2 regions of the Halomonas koreensis genome follow, and region 1 is predicted to be linked to the other one. Evidence: riboswitches for the same ligand, from Rfam matches in the RefSeq annotation. Region 1 holds a riboswitch; the other holds the start of a gene.
The links. Region 1 has a riboswitch for thiamine pyrophosphate ahead of thiM (hydroxyethylthiazole kinase). Riboswitches for the same ligand answer to the same signal wherever they lie in the genome.
Positions count from the first base shown of each region.

Region 1 (15,275 bases):
CGCTGCACCCCGGCACCACCCGCATCACCTTCACCTCCGGCACCAGCGCCGCGCCCAAGGGCGTATGCCTGGACACCGAGGCGGTGCTGACGGTGGCGACCAGCCTCGCCGAGGCGATCGCCCCGGCACGCATCGAGCGCCATCTGGGGATGCTGCCGCTGGCCACCCTGCTCGAGAACCTCGGCGGACTCTACCTGCCGCTGTGGCTCGGCGCCGGCGTCGCCCTGCCCGGCGCCGCCGAACTCGGCTGGCAAGGCGCCAGCGGCTTCGACGCCGCGACGGCACTGGCCGCCATCGAACGCTACCGCCCCCACAGCCTGATCCTGGTACCCCAGCAGCTCCAGGCGCTGGTGGACGCCGCGCCCGCCGCCCCGGCGGGGCTGCGCCTGGTGGCGGTGGGCGGCGCCCGGCTCGCCGAGCCGCTGCTCGAGCGCGCCCTGACCGCCGGCTGGCCGGTGGTGGAGGGCTACGGCCTCTCCGAGTGTGCCTCGGTGGTGTGCCTCAACCGCCCCGGGGAGACGCCCCGCGGCGTGGGCCGCCCGCTGCCCCACGCCCGGATCCGCATCGGCGACGACGGCGAGGTCGAGGTGGCCGGCGCCACCATGCTCGGCTATCTAGGCGAGCCCCCGGCGTCAAGCTGGCACGCCACCGGCGACCTGGGCCGCCGGGAAGGCGACGCCCTGGTGCTGGAGGGCCGGCGTCGCGAGGTCTTCGTCACCGCCTACGGGCGCAACGTCGATCCCCAGTGGGTGGAGGGCGTGCTCGCCATCCGGCCGGGCATCGCCCAGGCCATGGTCCACGGCGAGGCCCTGACGCATAACCGGGCGCTGATCGTGCCCGCGGCCGCAGGGCTCTCCGACGACGTCATCGACGCCGAGATCGCCGCCGCCAACGCCACCCTGCCCGACTACGCCCGGGTCGGCGAGTGGCGCCGCTGCGCGCCCTTCACGGTCCGCAACGACCAGCTGACGGCCAACGGCCGCCTGCGCCGCGCCGCCATCCTGGCCGTCCATCGCGACTGGCTGTGCGGTGCCACGGCCGACGCCCCGACGCACCACAACGGCTGAGGAGTGAACCCATGAGTGCCTATCAACGCCTGCAGGATGCCACCCGCGCCGAGCGCGACTGGCTGCTGGCCACGCCCATGATGACCCGCGCCACGCGGGGCGAGGTCGGCCGGGACGAGTACCTGGCCTTCCTCGGCCAGGCCTACCATCACGTGCGCTTCACGGTGCCGCTGATGATGGCCTGCGGCGCCCGTCTGCCCAACCGGCTGGGCTGGCTGCGCGGCGCCCTGGTGGAATACATCGAGGAGGAATACGGCCACGAGCAGTGGATCCTCGACGACATCCGCGCCGCCGGCGGCGATCCCGAGGCGGCCGCCGCCGCGACGCCCGACCCGGCCACGGCGCTGATGGTGGCCTACGTGCGCGACCGGATCGAGCACGGCAATCCGGTGGCCTTCTTCGGCATGGTCCAGGTGCTCGAGGGCACCAGCACCGCGGTGGCCACCCGCGCCGCCGAACGGCTCCAGGCGAGCCTCGGGCTACCCGACGACGCCGTGCGCTACCTGAGCTCCCACGGCAGCCTCGACGTCGGCCACCTGGCCTTCTTCGAGACACTGATCGACCGCCTCGACGAGGACGATCTGGACGCGGTGATCGAGGCCGCACGCATGGTCTATCGCCTCTACGGCGCCATGTTCCGGGGCATCACCGCCCGCTGCACGGGGGGCGAGGCCGCCCGGGAGCTCACCGATGCCCTGGCCTGATCGCAAGCACTTCGCGGAGGGCTGGCTCGGCCAGCGGGTGCTGATCACCGGCGCCAGCGGCGGCATCGGCCAGGCGCTGGTGGACGAGCTCGCCGGCGCCGGCGCCCGGCTGCTGGTCACAGGCCGCGACGCCGCCACGCTGGAGGCGCTGTGTCGCCGCCACCCGGGGCAGGTCACCGCCCAGGCGGCCGATCTGACCCGCGCCGAGGATCGCGACCGGCTGGCCACGATCGCCGAGCGGCTGGACTGCACCATGCTGATCAACGCCGCCGGCGCCAACCGCGCCGAGCTGTTCGAGGACAGCGACGATGCCACCCTCGAGTGGCTGGTGACCACCAACCTGACCGCCACCCTGCAGTTGACCCGCGCCCTGCTGCCGCTGCTGCGCCGCGCCGAGCCGGGGCGGGTGGTCAACCTGGGCTCGGCCTTCGGCCATATCGGCTATCCCGGCCAGGCCGCCTACTGCGCCACCAAGTTCGCCCTCCACGGCTTCACCCAGGCGCTGCGCCGCGAGCTGGCCGACACCCCGGTGCGGGTGCTCTACGTCGCGCCGCGGGCCACCCGCACCGCCATGAACGCGCCGGCGATGGAGGAGCTGAACCAGGCGCTGGGCAACGCCATGGACGACCCGGAGACGGTCGCCATCCAGGTGCGCCGGGCCATCGAGCGCGGCCGCAAGGAAACCCGCCTGGGGGGCGCCGAGCCGCTCTTCGCCCGGCTCAACGCCCTGTGCCCGGGGCTGATCGATCGTGCCCTGCGCCGCCAGCTGCCGACCATCCGCCGCTTCCTCGCCCCCGCCAAGGGAGACATGCCATGATGCGCCGTTTCGCCCCCCTGCGCCTCGCCGCGTTCTCGACGCTGGCCGCCCTGGTCGCCGCGCCGGCGACATCCGCCCTGGCCATGGAGCCGGCGGTCGCCGACGCCCTGTCGGGCCTGCAATCGCGCTGGGCGGCGATCCGCTACGACCTGCCCGAGGACCAGCGGGAAGACGCCTATGCGGCGCTGGCCGAGCGTGCCGAACGGGCCGTCGCGGCCCACCCCGACGCCGCGGCGCTGCATGCCTGGGCCGGCATCGTGCGCTCCACCCAGGCCGGAGCCCGCGGCGGGCTCGCCGCGCTGAGCCTGGTCAAGCAGGCCCGCGAGTCGCTGGAGACCGCGCTGTCGCTGGATCCGCTGGCGCTCGACGGCGCCGCCTACACCAGCCTCGGCGCGCTCTACTACCGGGTGCCCGGCTGGCCGGTGTCCTTCGGCGACGATGAGCGAGCCGAGCGCTACCTGCAGCGCGGGCTGGCCGTCTCGCCCGACGGGCTCGACAGCCTCTACTTCTGGGGCGACTATCTGCACGAGCAGGGCCGCGACCGGGAGGCCCGCCAGGCCTTGCGCCACGCCCTCGAGGCGTCGCCGCGCCCCGGCCGCGAGCGCGCCGACGCCGGACGCCGTGCGGAGGTCCGCGCGCTGCTCGATACGCTGGATGACTGACAAGGACCGGCCATGCGCATACTGCTGGTGGAGGACGACCCCAGCCTGGCGTCGGGCATTCGCCTGGCGCTCAAGCCCGAGCACTATACCGTGGACATCCTGGCCGATGGCGCCAGCGCCCTGGCCGCCCTCCAGGATCAAGAGCCCTTCGATGCGGTGATCCTCGACCTGGGCCTGCCCCGGCTCGACGGCCTCCGGGTACTGGAACGGCTGCGCCGGGCCGGCAACCGGGTCCCGGTGCTGGTGCTGACCGCCCGCGACGGGGTCGAGGATCGCATCCAGGGGCTGGACGCCGGCGCCGACGACTACCTGATCAAGCCCTTCGAGGTCGACGAGCTCAAGGCCAGGCTCCGGGCCCTGCTGCGCCGCAGCCAGGGTCACGCCAGCAGCGAGCTCCGCCATCGCGGCGTCTGCCTGGACCCGGGAACCCGTCGAGTCACCTGCCGGGGCGAGCCGGTGGCGCTGTCGCGCCGCGAATTCACCCTGCTGCAGGAGTTCCTGAGCCACCCCGGCCGGGTCTTCACCCGGGACACCCTGACCCGGCTGGTCTATGGCTGGGAGGACGATGTCGAGAGCAACGCCATCGAGGTGCACGTGCACCACCTGCGCCGCAAGCTCTTCCCCGAGCTGATCCGCACGCTGCGCGGCATCGGCTACGTCATGGACAAGGCGGACGAGGCTCCATGACCTCGATCCGCCGCCGTACCCTGTGCATCGTGCTGGGCGTCTTCGTGGCGAGCATGCTGGCGATCGGCATCACCAGCTACCGCGACGCCGCCCATGAGGTGGAGGAGCTGTTCGATGCCCGCCTGGCCCAGAACGCCCGCCTGCTGGAGGGGCTGATGCGCGCGCCGCTGCCGGAGGCGCGTCGCGATGCGTTGCTGGCCACCCTGGACAGCGCCCTGCAGCGCGCCGAGCAGGCCGATCAGCGCATCGCCGGGCATCGCTACGAGGGCAAGGTGGCCTTCCAGGTCTGGCGGGGCGAGCGGCTGCTGCTGCGCTCGTCCAGCGCTCCCCGCCGCCCCTTCACCGCCCGCCAGGACGGCTACGGCGACGTGACCCTGGCCGATCGCGAATGGCGGGTCTTCGCCCTGAGCCCGCCGAACGACGGCCTCCGGGTGCTGGTCGGCGAGCGCGAGGACGTACGCGGCGAGCTGGTCACCGCCATCGCCCTGCGTACCCTGCTCCCCGACCTGCTCGGCCTGCCGGCGCTGGCGGCGCTGCTGTGGTGGGCGATCGGCTGGGGGCTGCGCCCGCTGTCGCGCCTGGCCCGCCAGATCCAGAATCGCGATCCCCACAACCTCCAGCCGATCGCGGCCGAGCCGTTGCCGCGCGAGCTGTCGACCATCGTCGGCGCCCTCAACCGCCTGCTGGCGAGGCTTCGCGACCTGCGTCAGCGCGAGAAACGCTTCATCGCCGATGCCGCCCACGAGCTGCGCACGCCCCTGGCGGTGCTCGACCTTCATGCCCAGAACGCCCTCGCCACCCGGGACCCGGATGACCGGCGCGAGGCGCTGACCCAGCTGCGCGACGGCGTGGCCCGCGCGACCCGACTGGTCAGCCAGCTGCTGACCCTGGCACGGCTGGAGCCCGACCAGGAGTCGGCGGCCGTGCCGCAGGACGGCGACCTGCTCCACGAGACCCGCGAGGCGCTGGCCGAGCTGCTGCCGCTGGCCGCCGAGCGCGGCCAGGACATCCGCCTCGACGCCGACGAGCACGCCGACTGGCGACTGCGCGCCGAACCCGGGGCGATCCAGACGCTGCTGCAGAACCTGGTCGGCAATGCCATGCACCATTCGCCGGCCGGCAGCCGCATCGACCTCGCCCTGGCGGCCGAGCCGGCGGCCCTGACCCTGCGGGTGGACGACCGGGGCCCCGGCATTCCCGAGCACCAGCGCCGCCAGGTGCTGGAACGCTTCCACCGTGCCGGCCCCGGGGCCGGCGCCGGGCTCGGCCTATCGATCGTCGATCGCCTGGTCCAGCGCCATCGCGGCCGGCTGTGGCTGGACACCGCGCCCGGGGGCGGGCTGCGGGTCAAGGTCCGGCTGCCCCGCGCCTGACATCGTCCTGTCATCGTTATTTAAGCCGGCGTTAAGCCAACGCCGCTAGCGTGGTTTCATCGACCGCGACACAACAACAGGATGCACCATGATGACGACCCCGAACCCGATGCCGCTCGACGACCGCCTGCGCCGCACGGCCTGGCTGACGGCCGCCGGCCTGCTGGTGCTCGCCGCGGGCTGGACGATCGCCTGCTGGGGGGTGGCCGGCCTGCCGCTGGGCCTGGCCAGCCTCGCCGCCGCCGCCCTGGCGCTGCTGCGCCCGGAGGCCCCGGCGGCCAGCCCCGAGGACGAGGCCCGTTGCCCGGCGGCCGGCCTGCGCCACTTCACCCAGGCCGGCCTGCTGACGCTGGTCGCGCTCCAGCTGGCCGCCTGACCCGGCGGGCCGGCGCTTTACAAGGGCGGGCCCGCCGGGGGATAGTGACGCCAGACGACAGGGGCGTCGGCGGGAGCCGCCGGCTGAGAGGCACCCTCACCACCTGACCCGGATAATGCCGGCGGAGGGAGTCGTGCCGGCCCCACGCCCGCGCCTCCCCTCGCCAGGAGGCCCGATGCATTCCCTCGATCCCGCCGCGCACCTGACCCGCGTGCGCGCGACCACCCCGCTGGTCCACAACATCACCAATCACGTCGCCATGAACCCCATGGCCAATGTGCTGCTCGCCCTGGGCGCCTCGCCGGCCATGGTCCATGCCCGCGAGGAGGCCGCCGAGTTCGCGGCCCTGGCCGGCGCCCTGACGCTGAACATCGGCACCCTCTCGCCCCACTGGCTCGACGCCATGGACGATGCCGCCCGCGCCGCGACGGCGGCGGGCACCCCCTGGGTGCTCGACCCGGTGGCGGTGGGCGCGACCCGCTTCCGTCGCGAGGCCGGCGACCGCCTGCTGGCCCTGGCCCCGAGCGTGATCCGCGGCAACGCCTCGGAGATCCTGGCCCTGGCCGAACGCACCGGCGGCGGGCGCGGGGTGGACAGCACCGCGGCGCCCGAGGGCGCCGAGGCCGCCGCGGCGAGCCTGGCCCGCCGGAGCGGCGCGGTGGTGGCGGTCACCGGCGAGCGCGACCTGGTCACCGACGGCACGCGCCTGGCCCGCGTGGCCGGCGGCCACCCCCTGATGCCCCGGGTCACCGCCCTGGGCTGCTCGCTGAGCGGGGTGGTGGGCGCCTTCCTGGCCGGTGCCGAGGATCCCTTCGCGGCCACCGTGGCGGCCCTGGCGAGCTATGCGGTGGCCGGCGAGCAGGCCGGCGAGGCCGCCCGCGGCCCGGGCAGCTTCGCCGTGGCCTTCCTCGACGCCCTGCATGCCCTCGACGCGACCACCCTCACCGAGCACGCCCGCCTGGAGCTGACCGATGCGCCTTGATCTCTCCCTCTACCTGGTGACCGATCCCGAGCTGTGCGCGGCCCATGGCCTGGAGGCGACCGTGCTCGCCGCGGTGCGCGGCGGGGTCAGCGTCGTCCAGCTGCGCGACAAGCACGCCCCCGACGCCGAGCTGATTCCGCTGGCCCGCCGGCTCAAGGCCGCCCTGGCCGGCAGCGGGGTGCCGCTGATCATCAACGACCGCCTCGAGGTGGCCCTGGCCAGCGGCGCCGACGGCCTGCACATCGGCCAGGACGACGGCGAGGTGGCCGAGGCCCGGGCGGCCCTGGGTCCCGAGGCCATCCTCGGCCTGTCGGTGCAGACTCGAGCCCAGCTGGCCCGCCTGGAGGCGGGCCGCCTCGACTACCTGGGCCTGGGCCCGGTGTTCGCCACCCCCTCCAAACGCGATCACGCCGAGCCGCTGGGCTTCGAGGGGCTGGCCGAACTGGCCGCCGCCAGCCCACTGCCCACGGTGGCCATCGGCGGGCTCAAGGCCGAGCATGTCGAGCCGGTGCGCCAGGCCGGGGCCGACGGCCTGGCGGTGATCTCGGCGATCTGCGGCACCCCGGACCCGGAGGCCGCGGCCCGCGCCTTCCCGCGTCGCTGACGCGGGGTCAGGCGCTGGGGCGGCGATTCAGCGCCGTGCGGCGCTCGTGATAGGCGATGGCCAGGCCGCTGGCGATGATCAGGGTGCCGCCGGCGAAGACCCAGAGGTCGGGCACCTCGTCCCAGAACCACCAGCCCAGCAGCACCGCCCACAGCAGCGCCGTGTAGTCGAAGGGCGCGGCCAGCGCCGCCGGCGCGTAGCGGAACGCCAGGGTCAGGCCGGTCATGGCGCCCACCCCGAGCACCCCGGCCACCAGGAAGGCGGGCCAGTGCAGCGGCGCCGGCGTCTGCCACACCCAGGGCAGGGTCAGGGTGGAGATCACCAGCGGCACCAGGGTGGTGTAGAAGACCATGGCCCAGAGGTGCTCCCGGTCGCCGTAGCGGCGGGCGGTGATCATGGTCAGGGCGTAGAAGATCGCGGCGGCCACCACCACCAGGGCCCCGGGCTGGAAGCTCTCGCCGCCGGGCCGCACCACCACCAGCACCCCGACGAAGCCCAGGGCGGTGGCCAGCGTGGTGGGCAGGTCGACCCGCTCGCCGAGCAGCGGCACCGACAGCAGGGTGACGAACAGCGGGGCGGCGAAGGCGATGGCGGTGGTCTCGGCCAGGGGCAGCAGGGTCAGCCCCCACATGAAGCAGATCATGGTCGCGGCGAAGATCAGCCCGCGCAGCAGGTGGATGCCCGGCCGCCGGGTCCGCAGGGTGCGCAGGCCGCCGTTGTAGCGGGCGATCAGGGCGATCAGCGGCAGCGAGACCAGGGTGCGGAAGAAGATGATCTGCAGCGGCGAGTGGGTCTCGCCCAGCCACTTGGTGATCGCGTCCCCCAGGGCGAGGCACAGCACACCGCCGCACATGAAGAGGATTCCCTTGAACGACGCTGACATGGCGGCCGCCTCCCGGTGGTGATGCGCATGGACGGAAACCGCCCCGTCGGCGAGCCGACGGGGCGGGAATCCTCCACGCTAATCGGAATGAGGAAGGGCGGCAACCCTCAGCGGCTGCTGACCACCATGCAGTCCATGCCCTGAGCCTCGAGGCGACGGCAGGCGCTGCGCGCCTGACCCTCGCGCAGGTCCACCAGGCGGGCGCGGTAGACGCCGGCGCCCTCGGCCAGGGGCACGGCGACCCGCGCCTCGGCCAGCTCCGCCGCCAGGCGCGCGGCGGCGCGGTCGGCCAGTCGCCGGGCGTCGCCGGGGTCGCGGAAGGCCCCGACCTGCACGCCCCAGCCGCCGCCGGCGACCGACGCCTGCTCGGCGATCAGCGAGCGCAGCGGATCCGCCTCGGCGGCGGCCACCACCACCTCGTCGCGCGAGGGCGCCACGCCGCCGCCCTCGGGGGCGGGCCGAGCCGCGGCCTCGGGCGCCGGCGCGTCGGCCTTCCGGGCGGCCAGCATCCCGCCGGTGGGCGGCGGCATGGGCGCGGCGCGGCGCGGCATCAGGCGCTCGTCGGTGATGGCGGTGCGCGCCAGCCAGCCGGCGCCGTCGGACAGCGAGGCCCGCACGAAGCCGCGATCCAGCAGGTCGGCCATGTGCTCGTCCCGGGAGGCGGCGGTGAAGCCGCCCATCACCACCGACAGCATGCGGCGGCCGTCGCGAACCGCCGAGGTCGCGACGTTGAAGCCGGAGGCGCGGATGAAGCCGGTCTTGAGGCCGTCGGCGCCGGGATAGTCGGCCAGCAGCCGGTTGTGCCCGCGATAGGTCTTGCCCCGCCAGGTGAAGCGCTGCAGCGAGAAGTAGGGGTAGTACTGGGGGAAGTCCAGCATCAGCCGGCGGGCCAGCACGGCCATGTCGCGGGCGGTGGTGACCTGGGCGTCGTCGGGCAGGCCGGAGGCGTTGCGGAAGGTGGTGTCGCGCATGCCCATCTCCCGGGCCCGGGCGGTCATCATCCGCGCGAAGTGGCGCTCGCTGCCGCCCAGCGCCTCGGCCACCACCACGGCCACGTCGTTGGCCGAGCGCACGATCAGCGACTCGATCGCCGTCTCCACCGGGATGCGATCCCCGGGCTGGAGGTAGAGCTTGGTGGCCGGCATGGCGGCGGCCGCCCGGGACACCGGCAGCGGCTGGTCCAGGCTCAGGCTGCGCCCCTCCAGCGCCTCGAACAGCAGGTAGAGGGTCATCATCTTGGTCAGCGAGGCCGGGTAGCGCGGCGCCTCCGCGTTCTCGGCATAGAGGATCTCGTGGCTGTCGGCATCGATGACGATGCCCGCATAGCGGGGATTGCCGGCCTGCGCCACGCTGGCCAGCAGCAGGGCGGTCATGGCGAGAAGGACGACGGCGAGGGCTCGCCCGCCTGGAACCGGGTTGGGCTGCATCGGAGTTCCCCTGATGAATGACACGCTACATGAGAGCATTATGACCCACGACGATGCCCTGTACAGGGCGAATAGCGGCCGTCACGGGCATTTTCATCTTCTATCGTCGTCGGCGAGCCCCGCCGCGGCCTTGAGGGCCGCGACATCCACCGCATCCCGCTGGTCCGGCGCCAGGAAGCGCTCCGCGTAGCGGCGCCAGACCCCGCTATCGAGGAGCAGCGCGAAGACCTCGGGATCCAGGTGTCCCTCCCGGGCCATGCCGGCCAGGATCGACAGCGCCCGGGAGACCGGCATGCCGGGCTTGTAGGGGCGGTCGGCGGCGGTCAGCGCCTCGAAGACGTCCGCCACCGCCATGATGCGCTCCTCCAGGCTGGCCTCGGCCAGCACCAGGCCCCGGGGGTAGCCCCGGCCGTCCATGCGCTCGTGATGGTTGCCGGCGATCGCCGGCACCCGGCGCAGGTGGGCCGGCCAGGGCAGCGACTCGAGCATGATGATGGTCTGGACGATGTGCTCCTGGATGCGGAAGCGCTCCACCGCGTTCAGGGTGCCGCGGGCCACCCGCAGGTTGTAGAGCTCGCCGCGGTGCCCCGCCACCTCGGGGGGCCGCATGTCGAAGCCCCAGCGGTTGGCGGGATCGTCCGCGGCCACCGGCGGCGGCCGGGCCGTCCATGCGATGCGATGACGGGGGCGGTCGGCGAGCAGCGGCTCCTCGGCGGGCAACGGCGGCGCCGGCTCCCGGGCCAGGCGCTCGGCCTCGTCGTCCGAGACGCCCAGGCGGTCGTCGAAGTGCCGCCACCAGCGCCACTCGGCGATCGCCTCGAGGCGCCGCGCCCGGTCGTCGTCCAGGGCCGCCCCGCCCCGGTTGAGCTCGGCGATCAGCCGGAAGGCCTCCTGCAGTTCGTCGCGCCGCCGCGCCCGGGCCTCGGCGAGGACCGCCTCGTCGCCGCCCTCGGCGCGGCCCCGCCAGTAGGCGATGTCGGCATCGCGCCACAGCACCTCGAAGCGGGTGCGGATCTCGTGGATGCGGTCGTAGTGGGTCTCCAGCTTGGTGGCCTTCTCCATGACCTCGTCGGGGGTCGTCAGCTTGCCGCAGTCGTGGAGCCAGGCCGCCAGGTGGAAGGCCGTGCGCCGGTCGTCGTCCACGACCTCCGCGGCGAAGGGCCCGGCGGCGGCCTCATGGGCCCCCTCGAGCAGCATCTCGGCCAGCTGCGGCACCCGGGAGCAGTGCCCGCCGGTATGCGGCGACTTGGCATCGGTGGCCCCGGCGATCAGCTCGACGATGGCATCCAGCAGGCGCTTCTCGCCCTCCAGCAGGCGCCGCGTCTCGATGGCCACCGCGGCCGCCCCGGAGATCTCCTCGACGAAGCGGCGCCAGGGCCGGTCCTCGCCGTCCGCCGCCTCGTCGCGCCGGGCCAGCAGCAGCAGCCCCAGGCGGCGTCCGCCGCGGTGGCGCAGCGGCTGCACCAGGTAGCCCCGAGCCTCCAGGTCGCGGCTCAGGTCGGCCAGGCCATCTTCCTCGGGAGTGCTGAGTGCCAGCCGCTCGGGCAGGGGCCGGCCCTCGCCGTCGCGGCGCTGCTCGGCGAGGCAGGTGAAGCGGGTGGCATCGGCCTCGTTCTCCAGGTAGATGGCGCCGTGCCGGCTGCCGGTGATGCGCAGCAGGTCCTCGAGGACGCCGTCGAGCATCGCCTCCAGGCGCGGCTCGGCGCTGAGCGTGCGGGTCAGGCGCTGGAAGTCGGCGACGCTGCCGGCCATGCCCTCCAGGGCGCTGCCCAGGCGCTCCACCTCGCGTACCGGCGAGCGCACCCCGCGATAGGCGGCGAAGTCGAAGGCCGCCAGGGCACGGACCTGTTCGGCCAGGGAGCGCAGCGGCCGGCCGATGCGATGCCCGGCCCAGACCCCCAGCGGCAGCAGCGCCAGCACCAGGCCGCCGGCCACCAGGGTCCGCTGCCACAGCAGGCGGCGGGTCTCGGCAAGCAGCTCGACCTCGGGCACCGCCACCAGCAGCCGGGCGCGCTCGGCGCCCAGGGCGCGGAACGGCAGGCGCATGCCGAACCAGGCCTCGCCGGCCTCCCGGAAGCGCAGCGTCTCGTCGGCCTCGCCGCCGGCCCCGAGCCGGCTCAGCACCGGATCGCCGAGCTCCTCGAGGGTCGCCAGGCGCATGCCGCCGGGCCCCTCGACGGTCAGCCGCTCGACCTCGGGGTGCGCCAGCAGCCGCCCCGCCGGGGAGATCACCGCCAGCCGGGTGCCCGGCGTCAGCTTGAGGGAGGCCATCTCCTGGCCCAGATCGACCAGCGAGGCGTCCAGGCCCACCACCGCCCGGCCGTCGGCGCTGCGCCGCGAGAGGGTCACGCCGACCTGGCGGCTGGTGAAGAACACATAGGGGTCGGTCAGGCGCTCGCCGTCGCCGTCCAGGGCTCGGCGATACCAGGGCCGGGTGCGCGGATCGAAGTCGAAATCGGGCATGGCGCGGCGCGCCAGCAGCACCAACCGACGGTCGTAGAGCCGCCACTCCTCCCGCGCCGGCCCGTCGCCGTCCCGCGTCACCATCTGCACCAAGTAGGCCGCCCGCTCCAGCGCCGGCATCTCCGGCGGCCAGACGCCGGACAGCCGGGCCGACAGCGGGCGCAGCGACAGGAAGTCGCCGTCGTCGTAGCCGATGTAGACGGCGCTGGCCACCGGGTGGGCCTCCAGGGCCGCGGCCAGCAGCGGCAGGTCGGCCAGGCGATCGGCCAGGCGACGGTCGGTGGCCAGGTCGTCCCGGGCCAGCAGATGCACCACCACCCGGGCCGGGTCGACGAGCCGCCGAGCGCGCTCCTCGGTGGTGAGCGCCAACTGGCGGCCGGTATCGCGTACCGCGCCGACCAGCAGCTGGTCGGCGCCGCGGGCGCCGTGCCACAGCAGCACGCCCGCCAGCACCAGCATCAGGCCGACGATGGACAGGGCGGTCAGCCACTGGAGCGGCAGGGTACGACGCGACATGGAGCCACCTGGGGACGGCCGGGCCGTCATCGTTCGGGGATGCCTTCCAGCATATGCCAAGCCGTATCGCCGCGATGGCGAGAATTCAACGCCCGGGCTCAGCCGGCCAGGCGCTGCAGGCCCAGCCAGACCAGGCGCAGGGCCAGCAGGGTCAGCACCGCGCGGAACAGGCCGTCGAAGTGGCGGTCGGAGAGGCGCCGCAGCAGGCGCAGGCCCAGCCAGGTGCCGAGGAAGCCGGCGGCCACCATGGCCAGGATCAGGCCTAGCCAGTCGTGGAACACGAAGCCGGCCACGCCGAACACGAAGGCCTTGGTGAGGTGCTGGGCGACCATGCAGGCGGAGAAGGTGGCCACCTTGGCCAGCCGCCCGGACTGGCGCTGCTTGATGAAGGCCGCGACCATGGGGCCGCTGGCGCCCACCAGGCTGGACAGCAAGGTGGTGACGGCGCCGAGCAGCAGGGTGCCGAGCCTACCCAGGGCGCGCTTCGGCAGGCCCGGCCCCCAGAGGGTGAAGAGCACGAAGCCGGCGATGCACAGCTCCAGCACCCCGGCGGGCAGGCGGAGCAGCAGCCAGGCGGCGGCCAGGGCGCCCAGCGCCACGCCCGGCAGGAAGGCCAGCAGGGTGACCCGGTCGACGTGGCGCCAGGTCATGGCCACGCGGCCGACGTTGGAGCCCAGCTGCACCATGCCGTGCACCGGGATCAGCGCCGTGGCCGGCATCACCTGGGCCAGGGCCATGATCATCAGCACCCCGCCGCCGACGCCGAAGGCCGCGGTGAAAGCCGAGGTCAGCACCGACAGCAGGATCAGCAGCAGGTCGAGGCCGCCGTCGAGGGGCGAGAGGGCATCGAGCAGGGGCATGGCGGGTCCCGGTCCATGGGCGAGCCGCCATCATAGCCGAGAGACGCCGCGGCCGGCCAAGGGGCGGCCGCGGCGTGACGCTCTGGCGCGGCCGCGCTCAGCCGGCCAGGGCGGCGAGCACGGCCTCCCGGGAGGCGCGCTCGCGCTCGGCGTAGAGGGCCAGCTCGTCGGCGACCGGGGCCCCCAGCGCCGCCTCGAAGGCCTCGCGGTTGGCGTTGCCGGCATAGGCCTCCCCGCCGCCGTCGCCCAGGTTGGACTGGAAGATCCCCGCCGCGCTGACCGGCAGGAAGTCCTCGTAGGTGATCGGCCGGGCGCTTACCAGGCCCGCCTCGATCAGGGCCTCCAGGTCACGCTCGTCCACGGCGCCGGCCGCGCGCCCGGCGTCGGTGAGGCGGTACTCGAAGAACGCCAGGCCCTGGCGACGCAGTTCGGCCTCGTCGTCGGGGAAGTCGGCGAACACCTCGGCCAGCACTCGCTGGTGGGCCGCGTTGTCGAGGCCGGCGGTCTGCTCCCGGGAGGCCGTCAGCAGGCGGTCGTAGAGCGCCCGCCCCGCGGCGGTCAGGGCCACGCCGCGCTGCTCGATCTCGCCGAAGCGGGCGGTGTGGGTGCCCGGATCCTCGCCGGCGAAGCGCACCGCCTCCTCCAGCGCCTTGAAGCTGGTCTGGCGCAGCAGGATCGGGCAGTCGCGACGGGGCGGGCCCTCGATGACGGCCTTGGGGTTCATGCCGGCCGCCGGCATGCGCCGCTGGACCTCGTCGATGTCCAGGGTGCGCGGGGTCAGGTGGTTGATGTGCGGGCCGCGGAAGCAGACCACGTCGGCGATCAGCCGGTGCTCGGCTTGCAGCGCCTCGTAGGTGGCCAGGTCCACGGTGGCGTCGCGATGCCAGCGGAAGGTCTCCAGCGCCTCGGCGACGAAGCGGTCGGCCTGGTCGTCGGTGAGCCCGCCCTGGGCCTCGGCCAGGGCGATCAGCTCGCGCACGCCGGGCGTGAAGATGTCGCGCGCCTCGAGGATGGCCGCGGCGCGCTCGCGCAGCGGCGCGCTCTCGATCAGCTCCAGGCGCAGCAGCGAGGTGAACAGGCGGAAGGGATTGCGGGCCAGGGCCGCGTCGTCGACGGGGCGGAAGGCGGTGGAGTGCACCGGCACGCCGGCCTCGGAGAGGTCGTAGTAGCCGACGGGGTGCATGCCCATCACCGCGAACAGCCGGCGCAGCATCGCCAGCTCCCCGGCGCTGCCGACGCGGATGGCGCCGTGGCGCTCGACGTTGAGCCGGTTCAGCTCATCATGGTCGGCCAGCCGCTCGGCCAGGGCGGGGTCGCGGTCGAGGGTCTCGCGGTTCACCTGCTCGACCAGCTCGAGCAGGGTCTCGTACTGGGGCACCTCGGCCTGGTACATGGCCGACATGGCGCGGGAGAAGCGGTCGCGGATCGCGTCGGGGGAAACGACGGCCGTGGCGGTACTGTTCATGCGGGGTCCTTGGCAGTGGGTCCTGCGATGGCGGAGACCCTTGAGGGTCGTTGACCCCTCTCATGAAAGCAGAGTCGCCGCGGGCGGCCTACCGAAAAGGCGACCCGCTTTTTCATCTCTTCGCGGGTCCCGCCGCCCCGGGCTCAGTCGTCCACCGGCAGCCGGGCGATCAACTCGCCGACCTCCTCGGTCACCGTGGCGATGGTCGCCTCGTCGTAGAGCTTGCCCTTGCGCTTCTTGAGCCCCCGCTCGTAGAGGCGGACGTGTTCGGTGGGCGCCACGCCGGCATTGTCCAGGCAGTGGCTGGCGCAGTGCATCTGGCAGCCGTCGATGGCCACCAGCGGCCGGCCGGAGCGGGCCAGGCGCACCAGCCCGGGCACGCCGCCGCC
Region 1 is NZ_JARWAK010000006.1:33,313-48,587, forward strand. It holds gene QC818_RS08405 (AMP-binding protein) at 1-1,067, shown strand, start outside; gene QC818_RS08410 (TenA family transcriptional regulator) at 1,079-1,771, shown strand; gene QC818_RS08415 (SDR family oxidoreductase) at 1,758-2,588, shown strand; gene QC818_RS08420 (tetratricopeptide repeat protein) at 2,585-3,250, shown strand; gene QC818_RS08425 (response regulator transcription factor) at 3,263-3,937, shown strand; gene QC818_RS08430 (ATP-binding protein) at 3,934-5,310, shown strand; gene QC818_RS08435 (hypothetical protein) at 5,399-5,686, shown strand; TPP riboswitch at 5,736-5,833, shown strand; gene thiM (hydroxyethylthiazole kinase) at 5,862-6,668, shown strand; gene thiE (thiamine phosphate synthase) at 6,658-7,272, shown strand; gene QC818_RS08450 (DMT family transporter) at 7,280-8,155, opposite strand; gene QC818_RS08455 (D-alanyl-D-alanine carboxypeptidase family protein) at 8,263-9,528, opposite strand; gene QC818_RS08460 (HD domain-containing phosphohydrolase) at 9,676-12,561, opposite strand; gene QC818_RS08465 (TSUP family transporter) at 12,660-13,421, opposite strand; gene hglS (2-oxoadipate dioxygenase/decarboxylase HglS) at 13,519-14,886, opposite strand; gene QC818_RS08475 (putative zinc-binding protein) at 15,030-15,275, opposite strand, start outside.

Region 2 (15,275 bases), on a different contig from region 1:
TCAGCTGACCGACCCCTTGCACCCCGAAGCCCACCCGCTGCAGGTAGAGCGGCAGCAGGGTGTAGACCGCCGCCACGGCCAGCCCCGAGCCGAAGCTGCCCGCCACGCCGGTGGGCGTGAGGGTGATCAGGCGCAGCGGCGACAGCGGCTCGGCCTTCTCCACCAGCGGTGTGATCCGGGGAATCATCGCCATGGGCAGCACCGACAGCGAGGCCAGCAGGCCGATCACCATGAAGGGCGCCGCGGGCCCCAGGGCGTTGATGGCGCCGAGCAGCAGCTGGCCGAGCGCCCCGGCGGCGTACAGCGCGATCATGTACAACGCCAGCAGGCGGCCGCGCACCCCGGCATCGCCGGCGGTGAGCAGCCAGCTCTCGATGACCAGGAAGACGCCCACCGTGGCCCAGCCGCCGATCAGGCGCAGCACGAACCAGGCCGCCGGGGCGTCGACCAGCCCCTGGAGCAGCACGGTCACCGCCACCAGGGAGGCGAAGCTGCCGTAGGCGCGGATATGGCCGATGGCCAGCAGCAGGCGGTCGTTGAGCATGGCGCCCAGCGCCAGGCCGATGAAGTAGGCGGAGGACACCCAGCCGATGACCACCGGCGATTCGCCGGCGGCGTCGAGACGCAGGGTGATCAGGGTGGCCAGGAAGCCGTTGCCGATTCCCAGGATGAACAGCCCCAGCAGGGGGGCCAGGGCCATGAGCAAAAGCTGCCGTGACATGAGGGAAGGCTCGCGAGGGGAAGGCGTCACGACCCGCCGCCGGGAGGGCAGCGGCGGGTCTCGAGCGGCGATCATACGCCCGGCCTGGCCCCTCGCCAATCCCCGCGGCAGGCCCGCGAGGGCCGGGCCGGGGCGGCATGACGGCGCCTTATGGATCCCCCGGCGAATCGCGTCGCTGCAGTAATGCCACGTCGTCGGACGGGAAGCTCACGGCCATGTCGAGCCGCGCCGCCAGCCAGCGGAAGCTCGCCTCGCTGAAGAAGCACACATGGGTGGGATCGAGGATGTAGTGCCAGCCGGCGAAGGCCTCCGCCGAGCGGACCCGCTTGGTCATCAGTCCCAGCCAGCCTCCCGGCGCCAGCAGGCCGGCCAGGCGCTCGAGCTCGGCGCCCGGGGCGAAGAGGTGCTCGACCACCTCGGTGGCGGTGATGAAGTCGTAGCGAGCCGCGAGGGCGCGCCGGTCCGGGGCGTAGAAGGGGTCGTAGATGGCCATGGGATGACCGACCTCCTCGAACATCACCGACAGCGTCGGCCCCGGGCCGGCGCCGAAGTCCAGCCCCCGGGCGCCGGGGGGCAGCCGCGCCGCCAGCGGCTCGAACAGCCGCGACAGGAAGCGACGATAGCCGGGGTCGTCCGGGGAGTTCTCGTGCCGGTCGTAGACCGCCTTCTCCTCGTCGGGCCCCAGTCGCTGCTCGGCGGGCACGAACACCAGCTCACACTGTCGACACTGGAGATAGTCCCGTCGCGCATCGCGATGATAGGCAACGGGATGGGGGGATGCGCATAGCGGACAGGTCGGCATCATCGTATTCTCTGCACAGGACTCACTTCCAAGGAGGCATGCATGCTGTCAGGTCTGGACCACCTGGTCATCACCGTGACCGATATTTCCCGCGCCGTGGACTTCTATACCCGGGTGCTGGGCCTGGACGTCCGCTACCGGGACCGGGAGCGGGTGGACCTGATGCTCGGCGACATGGCCCTGCGCCTGCATTGGACCGCCACCGACATCACCCCCCGCGCGGCCACCCCGACCCCGGGCAGCCAGGACCTGTGCCTGCGCAGCCGACTGCCGCTGGACGAGGTCCAGCGCCACCTCGAGGCGCTCTCGGTGGAGGTCGAACTGGGCCCGGTGATCCGCCAGGGCGCCACCGGCGAACTGGACTCCCTCTACCTGCGCGATCCCGACGGCAACCTGCTCGAGATCAGCCGGCCGCGACGCTGAGCCCGGCTGGCATCGTCGGCGTGGGCCGGTATCATGGGCGCCGACGCCGCTCCATCCACCTCAAGGACGATCGATGAACGACCACGACCCTCTCGACCGGGACCGCACGGTGACCGAAACCACCCCGGCGCCCGACACCACCATGCCCATGGTGGTCTATGCCCTGCACCTGGCCGGCATCATCACCGGCGGGCTGACCTCCCTGGTGGGCGTGGTGATCGCCTACGTCTACCGCGGCAAGGGCCCGCAATGGCTGGACGAGCACTATCGCTACCAGATCCGCACCTTCTGGATCGGCCTGGTCTACTTCGCCGTCTCCGGCCTGCTGACCCTGGTGCTGATCGGTTTCCTCACCTGGCTGGCGGCGGTGGTCTGGCTGGTCATCCGCTGCGTCAAGGGCTTCAAGGGGCTGCAGGAGCAGCGCGCCCCCGACGACGTGGACACCTGGCTGGTCTGAGGCATGGCGGCGAGCGACGACACCTCCGCCGACCGCCTCAAGGCCCGGCTGATCGCCGGCCTGTGGCGCGGGCTGGCCGGCTGGCGCCCGGCCGCGCTGTGGCGCCTGTCGCGGCTGCTCGGCCCGCTGGTCCAGGCGGCCAGCGGCCGGGAGCGCCGCGTCACCCGCATCAACCTGGCCCAGGCCTACCCGGAACTCGCCGAGCCCGCGCGCCGACGTCTGGCCCGGGCCAGCTTGGTCCACTCCAGCGCCACCATGCTCGAGCTGGGCCTGGCCTGGATGGGCGCCCCGGAGCGGGTCGAGGCCAGCATCCTCGAGATCTACGGCCGCGAGCTGCTCGACGAGGCCCGCGCCGAAGGGCGCGGCGTGATCGTGCTGGCCCCCCACTTCGGCAACTGGGAGGTGCTCAACTTCTGGCTGTCGGGGCACTTCCCCTTCACCGCCATGTACGAGCCCCCCAAGCTCGCTCCCCTCGACCCGGTCATCCGCCGCGGCCGCGAGCGCCGCGGCGCGAGCCTGGTGCCCACCAACCCGCGCGGCGTGGCGGCCCTGCTCAAGGCGCTCAAGCGCGGCCAGGCGGTGGGCATCCTGCCGGACCAGACGCCGAGCTGGGGCAGCGGCGTCTTCGCGCCCTTCTTCGGCCGCCCGGCCTATACCGCCACCCTGCTGCCCAAGCTGGTGGCGCGCACCGAGGCTCGGGTGGTCACCGGGGTGGCCCGCCGGCTGCCGGGGCGCGGCTTCGCGCTGCACTTCCTGGCCGCCGACGAGCGGGTCCACGATACCGACGAGGCGATCTCGGCGGCCGGGGTCAATGCCTGCGTGGAGGCGGTGATCGCCCTGGACCCGGCCCAGTATCAGTGGGAATACAAGCGCTACCGCAAGACGCCCGAGGAGCTCGAGGGCCGGCCGGACTGGAAGCGCCAGCGCCTCTACTGACCGTTGGAAAACCTTTCCATTTCTTCCCTGGCATCTGCCCGACAAGCTGGTAGACTCGGGGACACTCGCTTGACGGGGTGCCGGTGAATCCGGCTGAGACGGCGCAGGCAATCCAGCGCCGATCCCGTGGAACCTGATCCGGGTGGGCGTGGGCCACGGCCCCGCGTGAACCGGCGTAGGGAATCGAGCGGTGGGCACGACGCGCCGGCCCTTGCGTCGCCCCTCCCCCCGCTTCCGCTGCGCCCGCCCTCCGGATCCCGACCCGATCGGAGGCATGATGGGCTACCGCTTCAGTGATCTGACCGCCGCCTGCCAGGACGACTGGCGCGCCTACGTGGAGCACGACTTCGTCCGCGCCCTGGGGGCCGGCACCCTCGAGCCGGGCGCCTTCCGCCACTACCTGCAGCAGGACTACCTGTTCCTGGTGCATTTCGCCCGCGCCTATGCCCTGGCCGCCTACAAGAGCCAGGACCTCGCCGAGCTGCGCCAGGCCTTCGACGGCCTGAAGACCATCCTCGACGTCGAGCTGGACCTGCACATCGGCTTCTGCCGCGACTGGGGCATCGACGAGGCCGACCTCGCGGCCCTGCCCGAGGCTCGCGCCACCCTGGCCTATACCCGCTACGTGCTCGATGCCGGCAGCCGCGGCGACCTGCTCGACCTGCGCGTGGCCCTGTCGCCCTGCCTGGTGGGCTACGGCGAGATCGCGGGCTGGCTTGCCGAGCAGCCCTTCACGGTGCGCGGCGAGGCCAACCCCTTCGAGGCCTGGATCGCCATGTACGAAAGCGAGGACTTCCAGGCCGCCATGCGCGCCGAGCGCGCCTGGCTCGATGCCCGCCTGGCCGAGGTCACGCCGGCGCGCTTCGCGCGGCTGGCCGGCATCTTCCGCGATGCCACCCGGCTGGAGATCGACTTCTGGCAGATGGGGCTGGATCGCGCTGACTGAGCGCCGCTGGCCCCATCGACGGGCCGCGCCTGGCCCTGGCGGTGCCAGGCGCGGCCGGCACACTGGATGACCACCGCCCATACCACTCGCTTGACGGGGTGCCGTTGACGACGGCTGAGATCATGCGGCGCAAGCGCCGAGCATGGATCCCGTTGAACCTGAACTGGCTAGGACCAGCGTAGGGATCAAGCGACACGCCGCCGCGCCTTGTGCGCGACGGCCGCTGTCCTCCCCTGCGGTCCTCCCCGACAACACGCCAACCCCTGGGAGACCGACCGATGGCTAAGACCGACCACTTCCTCGCCGAGAGCGCCCGCGTCGACGAGGCCGCGATCCAGGCACTGCCCGGCTCGCGCAAGCGCTACGTCGAGGGCTCGCGGCCCGACATCCGCGTGCCCTTCCGCGAGATCAGCCTGTCGCCGACCCGCACCTCCGGGGCCGACGAGGCCAACCCGCCGCTGCTGGTCTACGATACCTCCGGCCCCTACACCGACCCCGAGGCCGAGATCGACCTGCGGAAAGGCCTGCCGGAATTGCGTCGGGCCTGGATCGAGGAACGCGACGACACCGAGTTCCTCGACGGGCCGACCTCCGAGTACGGCCGGCGCCGCGCCAACGACCCGATGCTCGCCCCGCTGCGCTTCGACCTGACCCGCACGCCGCGCCGCGCCAAGCCCGGCCGCAACGTCACCCAGCTGCACTACGCCCGCCAGGGCATCGTCACCCCGGAGATGGAATTCATCGCCATTCGCGAGAATCAGCGCCGGCAAGCCCTGGGCAGCGAGGAGGTCGAGCGCATCCTCGGCCACCAGCATCCCGGCGAGCGCTTCGGCGCCCGCCTGCCGGAGGAGATCACCCCGGAGTTCGTCCGCGACGAGGTCGCCGCCGGCCGGGCGATCATCCCGTGCAACATCAACCACCCGGAATCCGAGCCGATGATCATCGGCCGCAACTTCCTGGTGAAGATCAACGGCAACCTGGGCAACTCCGCGGTGACCTCCTCCATCGAGGACGAGGTCGACAAGATGACCTGGGGCATCCGCTGGGGCTCGGACACCGTCATGGACCTGTCCACCGGGGCCAACATCCACGAGACCCGGGAGTGGATCATCCGCAACGCCCCGGTGCCGATCGGCACCGTGCCCATCTACCAGGCCCTGGAGAAGGTGAACGGGGTGGCCGAGGACCTGAGCTGGGAGGTGTTCCGCGACACCCTGATCGAGCAGGCCGAACAGGGGGTCGACTACTTCACCATCCACGCCGGGGTGCTGCTGCGCTACGTGCCGCTGACCGCCAAGCGGACCACCGGCATCGTCTCCCGCGGCGGCTCGATCATGGCCAAGTGGTGCCTCTATCACCACCGGGAGAGCTTCCTCTACGAGCACTTCGAGGAGATCTGCGAGATCTGCAAGCAGTATGACGTGGCCTTCTCGCTGGGCGACGGCCTGCGCCCCGGCTCGGTGGCCGACGCCAACGACGCGGCCCAGTTCGCCGAACTCGAGACCCTGGGCGAGCTGACCCGCATCGCCTGGCAGCACGACGTCCAGGTGATGATCGAGGGCCCCGGCCACGTGCCCATGCACCTGATCAAGGAGAACATGGACAAGCAGCTCGCCGAGTGCGACGAGGCGCCCTTCTACACCCTGGGGCCGCTGACCACCGACATCGCGCCGGGCTACGACCACATCACCTCCGGCATCGGCGCGGCGATGATCGGCTGGTACGGCTGCGCCATGCTCTGCTACGTGACCCCCAAGGAGCACCTGGGGCTGCCCAACAAGGACGACGTCAAGACCGGCATCATCACCTACAAGATCGCCGCCCACGCCGCCGACCTGGCCAAGGGCCACCCGGCCGCCCAGCGCCGCGACAACGCCCTGTCCAAGGCGCGCTTCGAGTTCCGCTGGGAGGACCAGTTCAACCTGGGCCTCGATCCGGACACCGCCCGGGAGTTCCACGACGAGACCCTGCCCAAGGACTCCGCCAAGGTCGCCCACTTCTGCTCGATGTGCGGGCCCAAGTTCTGCTCGATGAAGATCAGCCAGGAGGTCCGCGACTACGCCACCGAGAACGGCCTCGACGGCGATCGCGAGGCGGTGGAGCGCGGCATGGCCGAGCAGGCGGAGAAGTTCCGCGAACAGGGCGCCGAACTCTACAAGGAGGTCTGACGCGGCACCACCCGCCCGGCAACGCGAACGCCCCCGCCGTGATGCACGGCGGGGGCGTCGTCGTCATGGGGCTCGGCCTCAGAAGTGGAAGGTGGCGCCCAGGCTCACGGCATCGAAGTCGTAGCTCGACTCCTCCAGGTAACGCACGTAGTCGGCGTCCAGGGAGAGATTGGGCATCAGCGCATAGCTGCCTCCCCCGCCGTAGGAGACGTCGCTCTCGGAGTCGGCCCCGTCGAACTCCACCTCGGTGGCCCCCAGCAGGCCGTAGAGGGTGAACTGCGGGGTGATCGGCAGCATGCCCTTGGCGAAGCCGCCCGCCAGGTAATCCAGGTCCAGGCCGCTATCGGAGCCGCCGGTGCCCAGGTGGCCCTCGAGGGCGAAGTAGTCGTTGAAGGCGACGCCGGCGCGCAGCCGCAGCCCGGTGCTGTCGAAGTCGCCGCCGCCCCCCTCGGGGTCCAGCTCCCAGAACAGGGCGTCGCCGCCGATGTAGGGGCTCGGCTGGTAGGTCATGGGCCCCTGGGCGTGGGCGAGGCCGGCGGCCATGGCACAGGCCGCCGCGGCGCAAATCACTTGGGTCTTCATGGTCGTCCTCCGGTTAGGAAACAATGTTTCCCTGCGCCCTTCCATTCTGGTACAGCGACGCCCCGGGCGCCATCCCCCGGCGGCATGCCCGGCGTGCTGCGCCAGGTCACGGCGACGACACCCCCGGCGTGATAGATTCGGGGCGAGCAGTTCCCCCGGCACCACGGCAGAAGGAAGCGCGATGCACGACCCCATCCTGGTGATCAACTGCGGCTCCTCGTCGATCAAGTTCGCCCTGGTGACCGCCGACGCCCCCGCGGCGCCCCGCCTGGCGGGCCAGGCCGAGCGCCTGGGCGGCGTGGATGCGCGCCTCACCGGCACCGACGCCCGGGGCGCGGCCATCGCCGAGGCCCTGCCCGGCGCCGATCACGAGGCGGCCCTGACGGCCATCCTCTCGCGCCTCGAGGACCTGCGCCCGACGGCGGTGGGCCATCGCGTCGTCCACGGCGGCGAGCGCTTCACCGCGGCCACTCGCCTCGACGCCGAGGTGCTGCGCGCCCTGGAGGCGCTCGGCGAGCTGGCCCCGTTGCACAATCCCGCCAACCTGGCGGGCATCCGCGCCACCCGCCGGCTGTTCCCCGAGCTGCCCCAGGTGGCGGTCTTCGATACCGCCTTCCACCAGACCCTGCCGCCGAAGGCCTACCGCTATGCCCTCCCCGAGGCCCTGTACCGCCGCCACGGCATTCGCCGCTACGGCTTCCACGGCAGCAGCCACGCCTACGTCAGCCGCCGGCTCGCCGCCCTCGGCGACCGTCCCCACGGGGGCTGGCTGATCGCCCACCTGGGCAACGGCTGCTCGGCCTGCGCCGTCTGGCAGGGCGAGAGCGTCGACACCAGCATGGGCCTGACCCCGCTGGAGGGGCTGGTGATGGGCACCCGCAGCGGCGATGTCGACCCCGGCCTGCACGCCCACCTGGCGCGGCGCCTGGGCTGGTCGCTGGAGCGCATCGACCGCCTGCTGAATCACGAGAGCGGGCTGCTCGGCCTGTCCGGGCTGTCCCACGACATGCGCCGCCTGGAGCAGGCCGCCGCCGAGCACCACCCGGGCGCCCGCCTGGCCATCGAGGTATTCTGCTACCGGCTGGCCAAGGCCCTGGCGGCCCTGAGCTGCGCCCTGCCCCGGCTCGACGGCATCGCCTTCACCGGCGGCATCGGCGAGCACGCCCCGGCGGTGCGCGCCCGGGTCGTCGAGCAGCTGCACCACTTCGGCGTGCGGCCCGACGCCGCCGCCAACGCCGCCCTGGACGGCGATCGGGAGGGCCGCTTCGATGCCGGCCAAGGCCCCCGGCTGTGGGTCGTGCCCACCGACGAGGAGGCGCAGATCGCCGCCGAGACACGCCGCCTGCTGGAGGGCGAGACGCCATGACCGTGCCCGAGCCCCGCACCCTGCTGCTGGTGCCCACCGACACCGGGGTCGGCCTGACCTCGGCCAGCCTGGGCCTGCTGCGCGCCCTGGACACCCTGGGCCTGCACACGGCCTTCCTCAAGCCGTTCCGCCAGGATGCCCCGGGCGGCGCCGAGGATGCCGCCGCGTCCGGGCTGGACCGCAGCTCGGCGCTGGTCGCCGGCCTGTTCGGCCTGACGCCCCCCGCGCCCCTGGATCGCGCCACCCTGGAACGCCGACTGCGCGAGGACCGGCTCGACGACCTCATGGAGCACGCCGTGGCCCGCCACGCCGAGCTGGCCGCCGGCGGCGAGCCGCCGGCGCTGATCCTGGTGGAAGGGCTCGCCCCGGGGAGCGAACCGGGCTATGCCGCCCGGCTCAATGCCCAGCTGGCCCATGCCCTGGACGCCGGCATCCTGCTGGTGGCCGACGGCGACCCCGCCGAGCCCCGCACCCTGGCCGAGCGCCTCGATCTGCATGCCCAGGCCGTCGAGGGCGACGGCGGCTCGCGCCTGCTGGGCTGTCTGCTGATGCGCCTGCCCGCCGACGAGGCCGACCCCGCCGACCCGGTGGCCAGCGAGGTGCCCCCCGAGCGGGCCCGGGCACGGCTCGACGAATGGCGCGACCGCCTGGCCCGCCTGGCACCGGGACTGCCGCCGCTGGTCGGCGCCGTGCCCTTCCAGCCCGCCCTGAGCGCCCCCCGCACCCTGGACGTGGCCCGGGAGCTGGACGCGCGCCTGCTGCACGCGGGCGACGCCGCCGAGCGCCGGGTCCTCGGCACCCACCTGTGCGCACGCAGCGCGGCCCGGGCCCTGCACGTCTTCGCTCCGGGGCGGCTGATCGTCGCGCCCGGCGACCGGGACGACATCCTGCTGGCCACCGCCCTGGCCGCCATGAACGGCACGCCGCTGGCGGGCCTGCTGCTGACCCATGGCGCCCCGCCGGAAGACGCCATGATCGACTTCTGCCGACCGGCCCTGGAGACCGGGCTACCGGTGCTGGCGGTGGACGACGACAGCTATGCCACGGCGCGACGCCTGGATCGCCTGAATCGCGACATCCCGGTGGACGATCCCCAGCGAGCCGAGCGCGTGGCCCGCTTCGTGGCCGCGCACCTGGACCTGGACTGGCTGCGCGACACCCTCAGCCAGGGGGTGGCCCACCGGCTCTCGCCGGCGGCCTTCCGCCACCGGCTGGTGCAGCTGGCCCGCCGGGACCGGCGTCGGGTGGTGCTGCCGGAGGGCGACGAGCCGCGCACCCTGGCGGCGGCCATCGTCTGCCAGCGTCGCGGCATCGCCGACTGCGTGCTGCTGGGCCGGCGCGAGGCGCTGGAAGACGTCGCCCGTCGTCAGGGGCTGAGCCTGCCGGAGACGCTGACCGTCATCGACCCCGAGGCGGTGCGCCGGCGCTACGTGGCGCCGATGGTCGCCCGCCGCGAGGGCCGCCTCGACGCCCTGACCGCCGAGGCCCAGCTGCACGACCCGCTGGTGCTGGGCACCATGATGCTCGCCGAGGGCGAGGTGGACGGCCTGGTGGCCGGGGCACGGCACACCACGGCCAACGTGCTGCGCCCGGCCTTCCAGCTGATCGGCACCGCACCGGGCTACCGACGGGTCTCGTCGATCTTCTTCATGCTGCTGCCCGAGCAGGTGGTGGTCTACGGCGACTGCGCGGTCAACCCCGATCCGGACGCCGAGACGCTGGCCGAGATCGCCCTGCAGAGCGCCCGCTCGGCGGCCGCCTTCGGCATCGAGCCGCGGGTGGCGCTGCTCAGCTACTCCACCGGCGCCTCCGGCGAGGGGGCCGGGGTCGACAAGGTCCGCGAGGCCACCCGCCTGGCGCGGCGGCGCGCCCCCTCGCTGATCCTCGACGGCCCGCTGCAGTACGACGCCGCCGCCATCGAGAGCGTCGGCCGCCAGAAGGCCCCGGACTCGCCGGTGGCGGGGCGCGCCACGGTGTTCGTGTTCCCCGACCTGAACACCGGCAACACCACCTACAAGGCGGTGCAGCGCAGCGCCCACGTGGTCAGCGTCGGCCCCATGCTGCAGGGCCTGGCCAAGCCGGTGAACGACCTCTCGCGGGGCGCCACGGTGGACGACATCGTCTACACCATCGCCCTGACCGCCATCCAGGCGGGCCAGGACGACTAGGCCCTCCAACGCCCCGCGGAGGGCAGGACAGCGAGCGTGCTCCCTTATCCACCTCTACGCGGGGTGACTAGCGCAGGGGAGTTTTCCGGCGCCAGATTGAACGCCCTTTCCCCCTCTACGCGGGGGAACTAGAGTGGAAACATACGTCGTCGTTTCTGCAGCAGGAGGCTCGCCCATGACCGCGCAGGACCGCCCCACGGCCTTGGCAGAAAACGGGCGACGCGCCCAGCTATCGCTGTTCGCACGCAACTTCTTCAAGCACCCGCGCATGCTGGGTTCGATCATTCCCAGCTCCCCCTTCCTGGTGCGGCGCTTGCTGGACCGCATCGACTGGCAGAACACCCGAGTCATCGTCGAATACGGTCCCGGCGTCGGGACCATCACCCGGCAACTCCTGCACCGCATGCCATCGAACGCCATCCTGCTGGCGCTGGAGATCAATCGGGAGTTCGTCGACTTCCTCCAGCAGTCGTTGCCGGACCCCCGTCTCCATGTGATCCAGGGCTCCGCCGAGACGGTCCAGGAGGCGCTGACGCGCCTGGGGCAGCCCACCGCCGACTGCGTGCTGGCCGGCCTCCCCTTCAGTACCCTGCCGGCCACGAACCGCGAAGCCATCCTCACGAACAGCCTCGACGCGCTCGCGCCCCAGGGCTCGATGCTGATCTACCAGTTCTCCTCCCGAGTATTGCACGACCTGCGCCGGATCTTCGCCGAGGTGGAGTGCGATTTCGAGCCCCTCAACATTCTGCCGGCGAAGGTCTACCACTGCCGCCCCTGAAGCACGGTACCGGCCCCTCGCGAGGGCAACTCGGGCATCGGGCTGGCCAGCCGGGCGGGCCGGAGCGGCACGCCCCTGCTCCCTTGGCGCCGCCCCTCTGGTCTGGAACGGCGATAGCGCATATCCTCTTGGTCATACTCAAAGGCCGCACCGTAACAGGGAGACTGCAATGGCCGGTTTACTACCCGATGTCGACCCGGATGGACTGCTCGAGTACTCGGTGGTCTACACGGATCGCTCGCTCAACCACATGTCGAAGAGCTTCCAGCAGGTGATGCACGACATCTCCGCCTCCCTGAAGCGGGTCTATCGTGCGCACTCGACGGTCATCGTGCCGGGCAGCGGGACCTTCGCCATGGAGGCGGTGGCCCGCCAGTTCGCCACCGACCGGCGCTGCCTGGTGGTCCGCAACGGCTGGTTCAGCTACCGCTGGACGCAGATCCTGGACCGCGGCCAGATCCCGTCCGACCGCTATGTGCGCAAGGCCCGTCGCCTGGACGACGACGACCCGACCTCGCCCTTCGCCCCGGCCCCGATCGAGGAGGTCGTCGAGGCGATCCGCGACCAGAAGCCGGACCTGGTGTTCGCGCCCCACGTCGAGACCGCCTCGGGCATGAAGCTGCCCGACGACTACATCCGCGCCCTGGCCGAGGCCATCCACGAGGAGAACGGCCTGCTGGTGCTGGACTGCATCGCCTCCGGCACCGACTGGGTCGACATGCAGGACACCGGCGTCGACGTTTTGATCAGCGCCCCCCAGAAGGGTTGGAGCGGCTCGCCCTGCTGCGGCATGGTGATGCTCTCGCGGCTGGCCCGGGACATCATCGAGGAGACCGAGAGCTCGAGCTTCGCCTGCGACCTCAAGAAGTGGCTGTCGATCATGGAGACCTACGAGGCCGGCGGCCACGCCTACCACGCCACCATGCCCACCGACGGGCTGCGCGTGCTGCGCGACGTCATGGCCGAGACCGAGGAATACGGCCTCGACAAGGTCCGCGACGAGCAGCTCGAGCTGGGCCGTCGCGTGCGCGAGCTGCTCGCCGAGCACGGCTACCGGAGCGTCGCCGCCCCGGGCTTCGAGGCGCCGGGCGTGGTGGTGTGCTACACCCGCGACCCCGACCTGCCCGTCAAGTTCGCCGCCGCGGGCCTGCAGGTGGCCGCCGGCGTGCCGCTGATGTGCGACGAGGGCGAGGACTTCCGCACCTTCCGCATCGGGCTGTTCGGCCTCGACAAGCTGCATCACATCGAGCGCACCCTCGAGACCCTGGAGCGGGCGCTGACGCGGATCGAGACCACCGAGAAATAAGGCCCCGGCCCCGTGCCAGGCAGGAAGGGCGGCCCGTCGCGGGCCGCCCTTCCTGCGTTCAGCCCCCCAGCAGCGACAGCAGGATGCGCTCGCCATAGCCCCACAGCAGCACCGTCATGCCGAGCAGCGCCTCGAGCACCAGCACGCCGATCGCCAGGGTCGTGCTGGAGACGATGAAGCCTTCCTCGCGGCTGATGCCGAGGAAGGAGGGAATGCCCAGGTAGAGCAGGTAGGCGGTGTAGCCCAGGCCGACAGTGCCGGCGAGCAGGCACAGCCAGACCAGCGGATAGACCGCCACCACCCCGCTGAGGAACATCGGCGTGGCGACGTAGCCGGCGAAGACGATGCAGCGCCGCAGGCTGGGCGGCCGGGTGAAGCGCCGGGCCATGGCGCGGATCACCCGGCCCACCACGTAGACCGCCGACAGGATCACCAGGTAGAAGGCGATGCCGGCGCCCAGGGCGTCCAGGTAGCCGAGGCGGATGACGGTGTCGCCGCCCAGGCTCCAGCCCACCTGGGTGGTGCCGATGTAGGAGCAGAGCACCGGCACGGCCGCCAGCAGCAGCACGTGGTGCTCGTAGAGGTGGGTGATGGTCTCCCGCTCCGCGCGGATCCGTTTCCACTCACGCTGCGGGTGGGCGAGGATGCCCCAGGCGTGTGTCAACATGGCACTCCCTCCTGCCGGGGACGGGCCGGAAGGGCCCGTCGCGCGATGGTGTCACCGGCAGTATAGGCGTCGCCCCGGGGGCGTCCGCCAACGGAAGCGGGATCAGCCCAGGGCGGCGAGCAGGGGCACGCCCGGCAGGAGGCTGGCTTCGACGGACATCATCAGGCTCAGGGCCGTGATGGTGAGGATCGAGAAGCCGAAGACCCGGCGAGCCCAGCGCTCCGCGTTCGACGTCCAGTAGCCCTGCATGGCCAGGTACAGCCAGTAGGCGCCCATCCCCAGGGCGACGGCGAAGTAACCCGGTCCGGCGTAGCCGGCCAGGCTGAGCGTCAGGGAGGCGAGCACGAAGGCCAGCACATAGCCCAGGATGTAGTGCTTGGCGGTGCGGATGCCGCGCACCACCGGCAGCACCGGGATGCGCGCCGCCCGGTAGTCCTGCAGGCGGAAGATGGCGATGGCGTAGGAGTGCGGCATCTGCCACAGGCAGAAGATCACCAGCAGCGTCAGCGCGCCGACGTCGAAGCGCCCGGTCACCGCGCAGTAGCCCACCACCGGCGGCATGGCCCCGGACAGGCTGCCCACCAGGGTGCCGTACTCCGAGCGGCGCTTCAGCCACAGGCTGTAGGCCCCCACGTAGATGGCGAAACCGAAGGCCGCCAGGCCCACGGTCAGCGGATTGGTGAAGGCGGCCAGCAGGCCGAAGCCGGCGACCCCGAGCAGGGTCGCGAAGCGCAGCGTCGTCGCCACCGACAGCCGCCCCTGGACCAGGGGCCGGCCGCGGGTGCGCGTCATCATCGCATCGATGTCGCGATCGATGACGTTGTTGTACGCGCACCCGGAGGCGATCACCAGGGACAGCCCGACCAGGGTGGCCAGCAGCAGCCAGGGATCGATCTCGCCGCGGGCGGCCAGGAAGAAGCCGCCCAGCACCGAGATGGCGTTGCCGCCGATGATCCCCGGCTTGGTCAGGGCCAGGAAGTCCCGGCGCCGAGACGCGGCGTCCATCAGCCGATCATCATGTTGAGGTGCAGATGATGCATGATCCACAGCGAACCTCCGATGACCAGGACCAGGATCGACACGGTGAAGACGAAGGACATGAAGTTCCAGCCCTCGTCCGCCTTGGTGTTCATGTGCATGAACAACACCAGCTGGACCAGCACCTGGCAAACCGCGGTGGCCACGATGATCAGCACCGTCGCCGGGGTGGAGAAGGCACCCGTCATGACCGCCCCGAAGGGGATCACGGTCAGCACGATGGACAGGATCAGGCCGACCACATAGGACTTGACGCTGCCGTGGCTAGGCTCGTCGTGAGAGGCGTGTCCGCTCATGTCAAAGGACTCCCATCAGGTAGACGAAGGAGAAGACGCAGATCCAGACGATGTCCAGGAAGTGCCAGAACAGGCTCAGGCACATGATGCGCGGCCGTGTCATGTCGGTCAGCCCCTTCTGCTGGAGCTGGACCAGCATCACCAGGATCCAGATCAGGCCGAAGGTCACGTGCAGGCCGTGGGTACCCACCAGGGTGAAGAAGGCCGACAGGAAGCCGCTGCGATCCGGGCCGAAGCCCAGGTGGATCAGGTGCTGGAACTCGTAGACTTCCATGCCGACGAAGGCCGCGCCGAGCAGGAAGGTGATCGCCAGCCAGGCCTTCACCTGGGCCAGGCGGTCGGCGTTCATGGCCAGCACCGCCATGCCGTAGGTGAAGCTCGAGAACAGCAGCAGGAAGGTCTCGACCAGGATGAAGGGCAGCTCGAAGATCTCGCCCGGGGTCGGCCCATCGGCCGTGCCCCGGAGGAGCACGGCATAGGTGGCGAACAGGGATCCGAAGATCACCAGGTCGCTCATCAGGTAGACCCAGAAACCGAAGACCTTGGTGCCCGCGGTGTCGTGGTGGTCATGCTCGTGGGCATGCCCGGCGTGGTGGCTCAGGGTATCGGTGGCCATGGTTA
Region 2 is NZ_JARWAK010000010.1:12,242-27,516, reverse strand. It holds gene QC818_RS11990 (MFS transporter) at 1-721, opposite strand, end outside; gene QC818_RS11985 (class I SAM-dependent methyltransferase) at 870-1,526, opposite strand; gene QC818_RS11980 (VOC family protein) at 1,566-1,946, shown strand; gene QC818_RS11975 (DUF4870 family protein) at 2,020-2,403, shown strand; gene QC818_RS11970 (lysophospholipid acyltransferase family protein) at 2,407-3,339, shown strand; TPP riboswitch at 3,403-3,539, shown strand; gene tenA (thiaminase II) at 3,617-4,285, shown strand; TPP riboswitch at 4,370-4,487, shown strand; gene thiC (phosphomethylpyrimidine synthase ThiC) at 4,564-6,453, shown strand; gene QC818_RS11955 (outer membrane beta-barrel protein) at 6,532-7,035, opposite strand; gene QC818_RS11950 (acetate/propionate family kinase) at 7,217-8,401, shown strand; gene pta (phosphate acetyltransferase) at 8,398-10,569, shown strand; gene QC818_RS11940 (class I SAM-dependent methyltransferase) at 10,745-11,347, shown strand; gene QC818_RS11935 (aminotransferase class V-fold PLP-dependent enzyme) at 11,517-12,653, shown strand; gene QC818_RS11930 (Yip1 family protein) at 12,712-13,320, opposite strand; gene cyoE (heme o synthase) at 13,423-14,325, opposite strand; gene cyoD (cytochrome o ubiquinol oxidase subunit IV) at 14,325-14,654, opposite strand; gene QC818_RS11915 (cytochrome o ubiquinol oxidase subunit III) at 14,656-15,270, opposite strand; gene cyoB (cytochrome o ubiquinol oxidase subunit I) at 15,273-15,275, opposite strand, start outside.
Region 2: another riboswitch for thiamine pyrophosphate. It lies ahead of tenA (thiaminase II); the one in region 1 lies ahead of thiM (hydroxyethylthiazole kinase).